DNA from 2 places in the Flintibacter sp. genome. Region 1 is predicted to be linked to the other one. Evidence: riboswitches for the same ligand, from Rfam matches in the RefSeq annotation. Region 1 holds a riboswitch; the other holds the start of a gene.

Region 1 (4,092 bases):
GCCCCCTGGCTGTTCTTTATCCCCCTGTACTGGTACTGAGGCAGAAGGCTTTATCCACATAGAAAAATCCGGACCTGGTTTTAAAAACCAGGTCCGGATTTTTTATTTCAGGATGGCGTCCAGCTTTTCCCGCAGACGGTGGGCCGCCTGCTCGGGGTCCTGGGCCTTGACGATGGCCCGCACCACCGCGCCGCCCTGAGCGCCGCTGCCGGTGAGGATGTCCACGTTGCTCTCATCCAGGCCGCCGATGCCCACCACGCCGATGGGCACCGCCTTGACGATATCCTTTAAGGTGTCTATGGAGGTGAGGACGGTGTTCACCTTGGTCTCGGTGGGAAACAGCGCTCCCACGCCCAGGTAGTCCGCCCCCTGCTCATAGGCCTCCAGAGCCTGGGGCACCGTCTTGGCGGTAGCACCCACGATCTTGTCCGGACCCATGAGCTGCCGGGCCGCCCAAACAGGCAGGTCGGTCTGGCCCACGTGGATGCCCGCCGCGCCGCAGGCCAGGGCTACGTCCACCCGGTCGTCGATGATGAGGGGCACCCCCGCGGGGTCGGTGATCTCCTTCACCGCCTGGGCCAGGCGCAGGTACTCCCGGCCGCCCCGGTTCTTCTCCCGCAGCTGCAGGAGGGTCACGCCGCCCCGGCAGGCCTTCTCCACCATGTCCAAAAACCGCTTCTCATCGTAGTAGCCGCTGTCCGTCACCAAGTACAGCTTCAAATCCACAGGGTTCATATGTTTCATCCTTTCTCAAAGGGGCGTACCGCCGCCTCATGGTCCAATTCTTCCGGGATGAGGGTATAGGCCGCGTCCAACAGAGCGGCGCGCAGACTTCCCGGCCCACGGGCCTCTCGGGCTGCCCGCTCTCCGCAGATGCCCAGCATGGCGGCGGCGGCCACCGCCGCTTCCTCCGGCTCCCCTACTGCCAAAAAGGCGGCGGTGAGCACGTTGAGCATGCACCCCGTCCCGGTAAGGCGGCTCATTATGCTGTGGCCGTTGCGGATCTCCCAGCGCCGCCCGTCGGGAGCAAACACCCCGTCTACCGGCCCCGAGGCCAGCAGCACCGCTCCCTGGCGGCGGCTGAACTCCCGCAGGGCGGAAAGGGTCTGCCCCTCCAGCCGGTCGCTGCCGTCCGCGTCCACCCCAGACATGCCCTGGCGGGCGCCGGAGAGGCACAACAGCTCCGACAGGTTCCCCTTGGCCACCTGAGGCTGAATCTTGGCAAGGTAGTCCTGGGCATAACGCCGGCGCAGGCTACTGCACCCCACGCCCACACAGTCCAGCACCATAGGCACCCCCGCCTCCCGGGCTGCCTGCCCGGCCAGCACCATGGACTCCATGCGCACGTCGGTGATGTTACCCAGGTTCACCGCCAGAGCGGCGGCGGTGGCGGTGATCTCAGCCACCTCCCCGGGGTGCTCGGCCATGATGGGCCGTCCCCCTGCCGCCAGGATCAGGTTGGCGCAGTCGTTGATGGAGATGGGGTTTGTGATGCAGTGGATGAGGGGCCGGCGGCTGCGCAGGGCCTCCAGCAGCGCTCCCAGGGACTGACTCATGCGTTGACGCTCTCCTTTCGGTGGGAGAAATAGTAGTAGGCGGCCACGGCCACGAACAGAGCCAGCACCACCCAGGGCATGGCCATGGCAGCGCCGGTGGCCTTCAGCACGTTCTTTACCAGCACCAGCACCGCCAGGTAGGCAATGATGCCCAGGAAGACGATGCCCATGCTGTCCCCGGCCACGGTGACCGGGCGGTCAAACACCTTGGCCCCCAGCTCCTGCTGCATTTTCAGCAGCATGCCGTTTTTGGCCAGCTTCTTGAGCAGCAGGAAGGCCACGCTGCCGCCGATGAGGGTACCGGCAATGAAGGAGGGCACATAGTACACCCAAGTGAGGCCGGTGTAGCCCCACCACAGGGTCATCACCGGGTAGGAGGCCACCGCGCCGATGATGCCGGTGCCCACCACCTCACCGATGACGGCGAAGATGAGCCGTCCGCCGCTGAGGCGGTACAAAATGCCCGACAGGGCCGCGCCAAACACCGCTCCGGTGAGGGCCAGAGGGGGAATGCCCATCAGGCTCATGCGGATGACGCCGATGGTGCAGGCGCACACGAAGGAGTACACCGGACCCAGCAGCACCGCACACACGATGTTGATAAGGTGGGCGGTGGGGCACATGCCCTCCACACGGAGGATGGGCGAGATGACCACGCCCACGGCCACCAGCATGGCCAGCACCACCAGGCGCAGAAGAGAGGGGTTGCGTTTCATAAAAAAGACTCCTTTTCCCAAAAGCTTCCGCGGAAAAGGAGTGGGATCCCACATGGACAGCCCTCCCCCACGCCGGTCTCCCAGCGCCGCGGAGCCCCCGCCCGGGCAAACTACCGGGTCGGGTCGGTCGAAGCTTACTGGCTTCCTCTCATGCCGGAACACGGCCTCCCATCGCTGTCCAGTTGTATACGAAAGCAGGACACAGGCCCAGGGCGCTCCCCCTCGGCCTGCCGCCTTTGGCAGTCCTTCCTCGCACTCCGGCCGAAAAAAACAAAAGAGGCGTGCCGCAGGCACGCCCGGACGCACAACAGCACGTCCACATCCCTACGGCGGCATGATCCGCATCAGGTTTCTGGGTCGAAGCCGAACTTCCTCTCAGCGCTCACGCGCTCCCCATTGTATTTTCCGTCCGAAGAATGTCCCGGCCTTAGCTGGGACGGGTTTATTATCCACCCCCCGCCCCTCTTTGTCAATCCCCATTTGAAGGTCGGGGAGGTGATGCTCAATATTTCCGGTCCAGGATCTCCACGATGTCGCCGATAACGCCCTCGTCGCAGTGGCACAGCAGCTTGGCGCCCCAGTCCTTGACCTCCTGAGCGCAGTTGGCCGGCGCGAAGGGGATGGCGGACAGGGCCATCATGGGGATATCGTTCTGGTTGTCCCCCACGCAGTAGAGGTTGTCCCGCTCCACCCCCAGCATATCGATGAGCCGCTGCACCATGCCGCCTTTATTGCATCCCCGGCGGGTGACCTCCAGGTAGTAGCGGTTAGAGAAAATGGCCTCGTACCGCTCCGGACAGTGCTCCTCCAGCCAGGCGCGGGCGCGCAGCAGCTGGTCGTACTCCTGCTGGACAATAACCTTGTTCCAGGGGGTGGGCATATCGGCAATGGGCGCCACCGTGTAGTCGGTGCCCACCTTGCGCATGTGGCCGTAGGTGACGTAGTTGGGGCGGTAGACATAGATGTCCTCCCCGTGGTAGGCCTCCATTCCCAGAGAGGGGATGGCGTCCATCAGGGCCTGGAAGTCCTGGGGCGCCCGGGGGTCCAGCTGGGTCTCCACCAGCATGGTATCGGTGTGGAAATCGTAGATGGCCGAGCCGTTGGACAGCACCACCGGGGCGTTGATGGGCGCTAAGTGGACGTAGGGGGCAAAGGTGGTGTAGGCTCGCCCGGTGGCCACGGTAAACCGTCCCCCCTCCCGCAGCCAGTAGTTGATGGCTGCCAGATTGCGGGGCGGCACCCGGTGATGGGAATCATATAAGGTATCATCAAAGTCGCTGACCAGCAGCAGGCCGTCAAATTTACCCATGGGGGCCTCTCTTTCTTCGCCCCCGAAGGGGTCAGTTCAGGTCCTGGCCCTGGTAATACTTCTTCAGCGGGCCGTAGGACAGCGCCGCCACCAGGGAGGTAATGATAATTTCCGGGATCATATAGCTGGCGTTGTAGGCAATGGACCAGATGGGCGCGGCCCAGCCCAGCTCATTGGGCCACAGCACCTCCCAAACCACCACGCCGGAGACATAGTGGCAGCCAAGGCGCACCAAAAAGGTGAGCACGATGCCCAGCACCAGCTCCAGACGGGGATTGCCCAGCCGGCCCTTGAACATTCCGGCCAGTCCGATGACCGAGAATGCCAGCACGTAGTCAAACAAAATGATCAGAATCGCGGTGGGCACACTGTCGGCGTACTGCACGTTCTGGATGCCCAGCACCATCTGCAGAAGGCTGTACACAAAGGCGGCAAACACGCCCCACTTGCAGCCGTACCGCCAGGACAGCACCACCAAGGGCAGCATGGAGCACACAGTGATACCGCCCCC
Region 2 (4,092 bases), on a different contig from region 1:
TCCGCCGGACCCGATCACCGCTATGTGGCCCAATGGACCAACATCGTAGCTATGGACGTCAGCGTCATGGAAACCATGGGCTACCGCTTTTTGGAAGGCTCCCCCGCCACAAAGCCCGGCGATGCTATCATCGGGCAGTACATGGCCTATAATTTGAAAGATACCTTACGCCCCGAGGGGGACGATATGGTCAACCGCTTTGACGGCGACTGGGATGGATTCGGCAATCAGATTTCTGTCCCCGCCCCCTACCTGGATCCCATCGGCCAGGAATTTACCTTGGAAGTGAAAACCCGTGCTGGGGTATTTTCTATGCCGCTGCATCCGGTGGGTGTGATAAAAGAGGACTACTCCAAGGGCAACGAGACCGTTGACGGCGTTATGATCTCCCTGGATGACCTGCGCCGCCTCCTGGGACAGGCCGACCATGATATTCCCATCTCCTATGACAGCATTTTAGTCAAGACCTCCAGCATCAGCCAGGTCTCGGGAGTAGAGGGTAAGATCAACGCTATGGGATATCCCACCGAATCCATGGAGAGCGTACGCAAGCCCTTAGAAAAAGAAGCCCAGCATAGACAGATGACACTGGGCAGCTTGGGTGCCATCTCGCTGTTTGTGGCCGCGCTGGGCATTATCAATACCATGATCATGTCTATCTCCGAGCGCACTCGGGAGATCGGAATCATGAAATCTCTGGGCTGCCCGGTCTCCGACATCCGGATCATGTTTTTGGCTGAAGCTGGTGCCATCGGCTTTATAGGCGGTGTATCTGCCTGTGTCATCAGTGTTATTATCTCGGTGGCTGTTAACTTCATATCCATGGGGCCCAGCTTAGACCATCTCATTCCTGCTCTGCTTGGCGGAGAGGATGTGGCAAGGATTTCGGTGATCCCACCGTGGCTTCTGCTCTTTGCCGTCCTTTTCTCTGTTCTCATTGGCTTGGGCGCAGGCTGCTATCCGGCCAACAAGGCGGTACGCATCTCCGTTTTGGAGGCCATCAAAAGCGAGTAGATAGCCAAATAAAATTACACTCTCTATAAAAACAGGAAGGCAGTCCGAAACGGACTGCCTTCCTGTTTTTGTGAGAGTCAGTGGTTTTTATCTGTGTCCCGAAACAGCAGGGTAATACACCACAGCGCCGACAGGCCCACCACGGTGTAGATCACCCGGCTGATCAGTCCATCAGACCCACCGCCGACAAAGGCCACCAGATCAAACTGAAACAGTCCCACGCTGCCCCAGTTCAGCCCGCCGATAATCAGCAGGGCCAAAGCGATCTTGTCCATGATCACGTCAGATTACCTCCTCGGATTGGGTTCCGGGGATAGCATTTCCAGGCCGGAGAAAAACTATGCACGGACAACACGCAATTTCATTTTAACGATGCCGGTCCAAATCCCATGGGAAGCAGTTCCCATAAGCCTGCCTGCTGAAACTGGCCATGCTGATTGACCGCCAGCACCCGAAGTTTTGGCGCAAATTCATACAGCATCTGCCGGCAGGCGCCGCAGGGCCAGCAAAAATCCTCTCCGCTGCCCGCAATAGCCAGTGTGGTCCAGCCGGTGGTCCGTCCCTCACTTACCGCCTTCACCAGGGCGGTACGCTCCGCGCACAGAGTGGAACCGTAGGCCGCATTTTCCACATTGCAACCGGTAAACACCGTTCCGTCCTCGCATAAGAGAGCCGCGCCCACTGCAAAATGAGAATAGGGTGCATAAGAAAATTTCCGCATCTCCAAGGCTCGCTGCACCAGTTCCTGATCGGTCATGTTCCTGCCTCCTTCTCCCGCGCTCGGGCGGGCGTCTGTTCTCTTCTAGCATACCCCAGCAGAAAAAAACTTGCAATCTTCTTTTCCCGTGCTATAATATTTTCCAGCGGACCGCCGACAGCGGTCCACTGCAATCAAAAAGGGAGCTCGCAAACGGGCTGAGAGGAAGCTGTGCGCTTCGACCTGTGACCTGATTTGGGTAATGCCAACGTAGGGAGATTATGGTATGCGTACGCCGCGGGATTGTCTCTCTCGAGAGATACCCGGGGTGATTTTGTTTTTGGAGGCACTTCTATGGCCCACTTTCTTCCCCAGGCAGCCATTTTTGATCTGGACGGCACCCTTACCGACTCCATGTACGTCTGGGACCACATTCCGGAGGAGTTGGTACGCCGGTTTGGCGGCCATCCCGCTCCCGATCTGTCCCACACGCTGCGCGCGATGAGTTCTCCTCAGGCCATCGACTACCTGATCCGCACCTACCATCTCCCCGCTTCCTCCCAGCAGCTCATGGAGGCCATGGAGGACTTGGCAGACCGGGAATACCGGGACCGGGTTCCTTTGAAGCAAGGCGTTCGCCCTCTTCTGGAGCGGCTGCACCAACTTGGTGTGCCCTGCGCCGTGGCCACCGCAAGCCAGGTTCATCAGACCAGGCAGGCTCTGGAGCGGCTGGGCGTCTGGCCCTTCTTCTCCTTTGTGCTGAGCGCGACCCAGTACGGTCCCAAGACCCGCCCGGACCTCTATCTGGAGGCCGCCAGGCAGCTGGGAGCTGCTCCACAGTACACCCTGGTCTTTGAGGATGCCCTTCACGCCGCCCAGACCGCCGTTCAGGCTGGTTTTCAGGTGGTGGGCGTGTATGACGCTTTTTCTGCTGAGGACCAGCCTGCGCTGAAGGAAATCTGCCGCTGGCATCTGAAACAGCTGGACGATCCGTCCTTTCTCGCCCAGCTGGGCTAAATCTGTTTCCCCCAGGTTCTTAGGAAGAACCGTTTATGCGGCGAATTGGGGGCACCACCTTTCGTCGCACTATAAAACTTCAATGCGTCAAAACAGAAAGGAGTCTTAACTATGAAAACCGCATTGACGATCGCTGGAAGCGATTCCAGCGGAGGCGCCGGGATCCAAGCCGATATCAAGACCATGACGGCCAATGGCGTATATGCCATGAGCGCTGTCACCGCCCTGACGGCCCAGAACACCACCGGCGTTTACGGCATCCTGGAGTCCACCCCTGAGTTCCTTGCCAACCAATTGGACTGTGTCTTCACGGACATCTTCCCTGACGCAGTCAAAACCGGGATGGTCTCCTCCACCGCCCTGATCCAGGTCATCGCGGACAAGCTCAAACAGTATGGGGCAAAAAACATTGTGGTAGACCCGGTGATGGTGGCCACCAGCGGCTCCCGCCTTATTTCCGAGGAGGCGGTGGAGGCCCTGAAGGAACAGCTGCTTCCTCTGGCTACCCTTCTTACCCCCAACATCCCCGAGGCCCAGGTCCTCTCCGGCATGACCATTACCACCGCAGAGGATATGGAGCGGGCCGCCCAGGCCATCAGCGAGACCTACGGCTGCGCCGTACTGTGTAAGGGAGGCCATCAGATCCACGATGCAGATGACCTTCTCTGGCGGGATGGCCAGAGCACCTGGTTCCGTGGCCGCCGCATTGATAACCCCAATACCCACGGCACCGGCTGTACGCTCTCCAGCGCCATCGCCTCCAACCTGGCCAAAGGCTATGACCTGACCCAGGCTGTGGAGCGCTCCAAGGCCTACATCTCCGGCGCTCTGGCAGCCATGCTGGATCTGGGCGCAGGCAGCGGCCCCATGGACCACCTGTTTGCTCTGCGGGGGGAGTTCGTGGATGACTAACCTGATCGTTGCAGCCTTTACCCTCTGCTATTTTGCCGTTACTCTGTTTTTGTGCCGCGGGATGCGTCTGTCTGCCCGGGATATCTGTCTTGCCGGCCTGATGTCGGCGGCTACCCTGGTGCTGCGCTGTTTCCTGATCACCCTGCCCAACGGCAGCCACATTAGTCTGGGCGCCATGCTGCCCATCCTTCTGCTCTCCCTTCTGGTCAACGCCAGGGTGGCCTTCTGCGCTGGATGGGTCACCGGCCTGCTGGCCATGCTTCTGCTGCCTGACTGGCAGCCGGTACACTGGGCCCAGCCTTTTGTGGAACAGCTTATCTGCTTCTCCGCTTTGGGCTATGCCAGTGTCTTTGGAACCGACCGGCGCTGGAAAATTATCCTGGGCACCACACTGGCGGTTGCCCTCAGCGTGACCAGTCATATTATGGCCGGTGCGGTTTTCTTTGCCCAGT

The links. Region 1 has a riboswitch for thiamine pyrophosphate ahead of thiW (energy coupling factor transporter S component ThiW). Riboswitches for the same ligand answer to the same signal wherever they lie in the genome.
Region 2: linked by a shared signal. The riboswitch ahead of ACLTXB_RS04395 (HAD family hydrolase) and the one ahead of thiW (energy coupling factor transporter S component ThiW) in region 1 are both predicted to bind thiamine pyrophosphate.

What each region holds. Positions count from the first base shown of each region.
Region 1 covers NZ_JBKVXZ010000013.1:23,634-27,725, reverse strand. The annotation lists gene ACLTXB_RS06885 (hypothetical protein) at 1-39, shown strand, start outside; gene thiE (thiamine phosphate synthase) at 103-735, opposite strand; gene thiM (hydroxyethylthiazole kinase) at 741-1,556, opposite strand; partial or broken gene thiW (energy coupling factor transporter S component ThiW) at 1,751-2,272, opposite strand; TPP riboswitch at 2,576-2,678, opposite strand; gene ACLTXB_RS06865 (HAD-IIB family hydrolase) at 2,775-3,581, opposite strand; gene ACLTXB_RS06860 (energy-coupled thiamine transporter ThiT) at 3,613-4,092, opposite strand, start outside.
Region 2 covers NZ_JBKVXZ010000007.1:11,044-15,135, forward strand. The annotation lists gene ACLTXB_RS04380 (ABC transporter permease) at 1-1,014, shown strand, start outside; gene ACLTXB_RS04385 (DUF378 domain-containing protein) at 1,092-1,295, opposite strand; gene cdd (cytidine deaminase) at 1,376-1,771, opposite strand; TPP riboswitch at 1,901-2,005, shown strand; gene ACLTXB_RS04395 (HAD family hydrolase) at 2,066-2,728, shown strand; gene thiD (bifunctional hydroxymethylpyrimidine kinase/phosphomethylpyrimidine kinase) at 2,840-3,640, shown strand; gene ACLTXB_RS04405 (energy-coupled thiamine transporter ThiT) at 3,633-4,092, shown strand, end outside.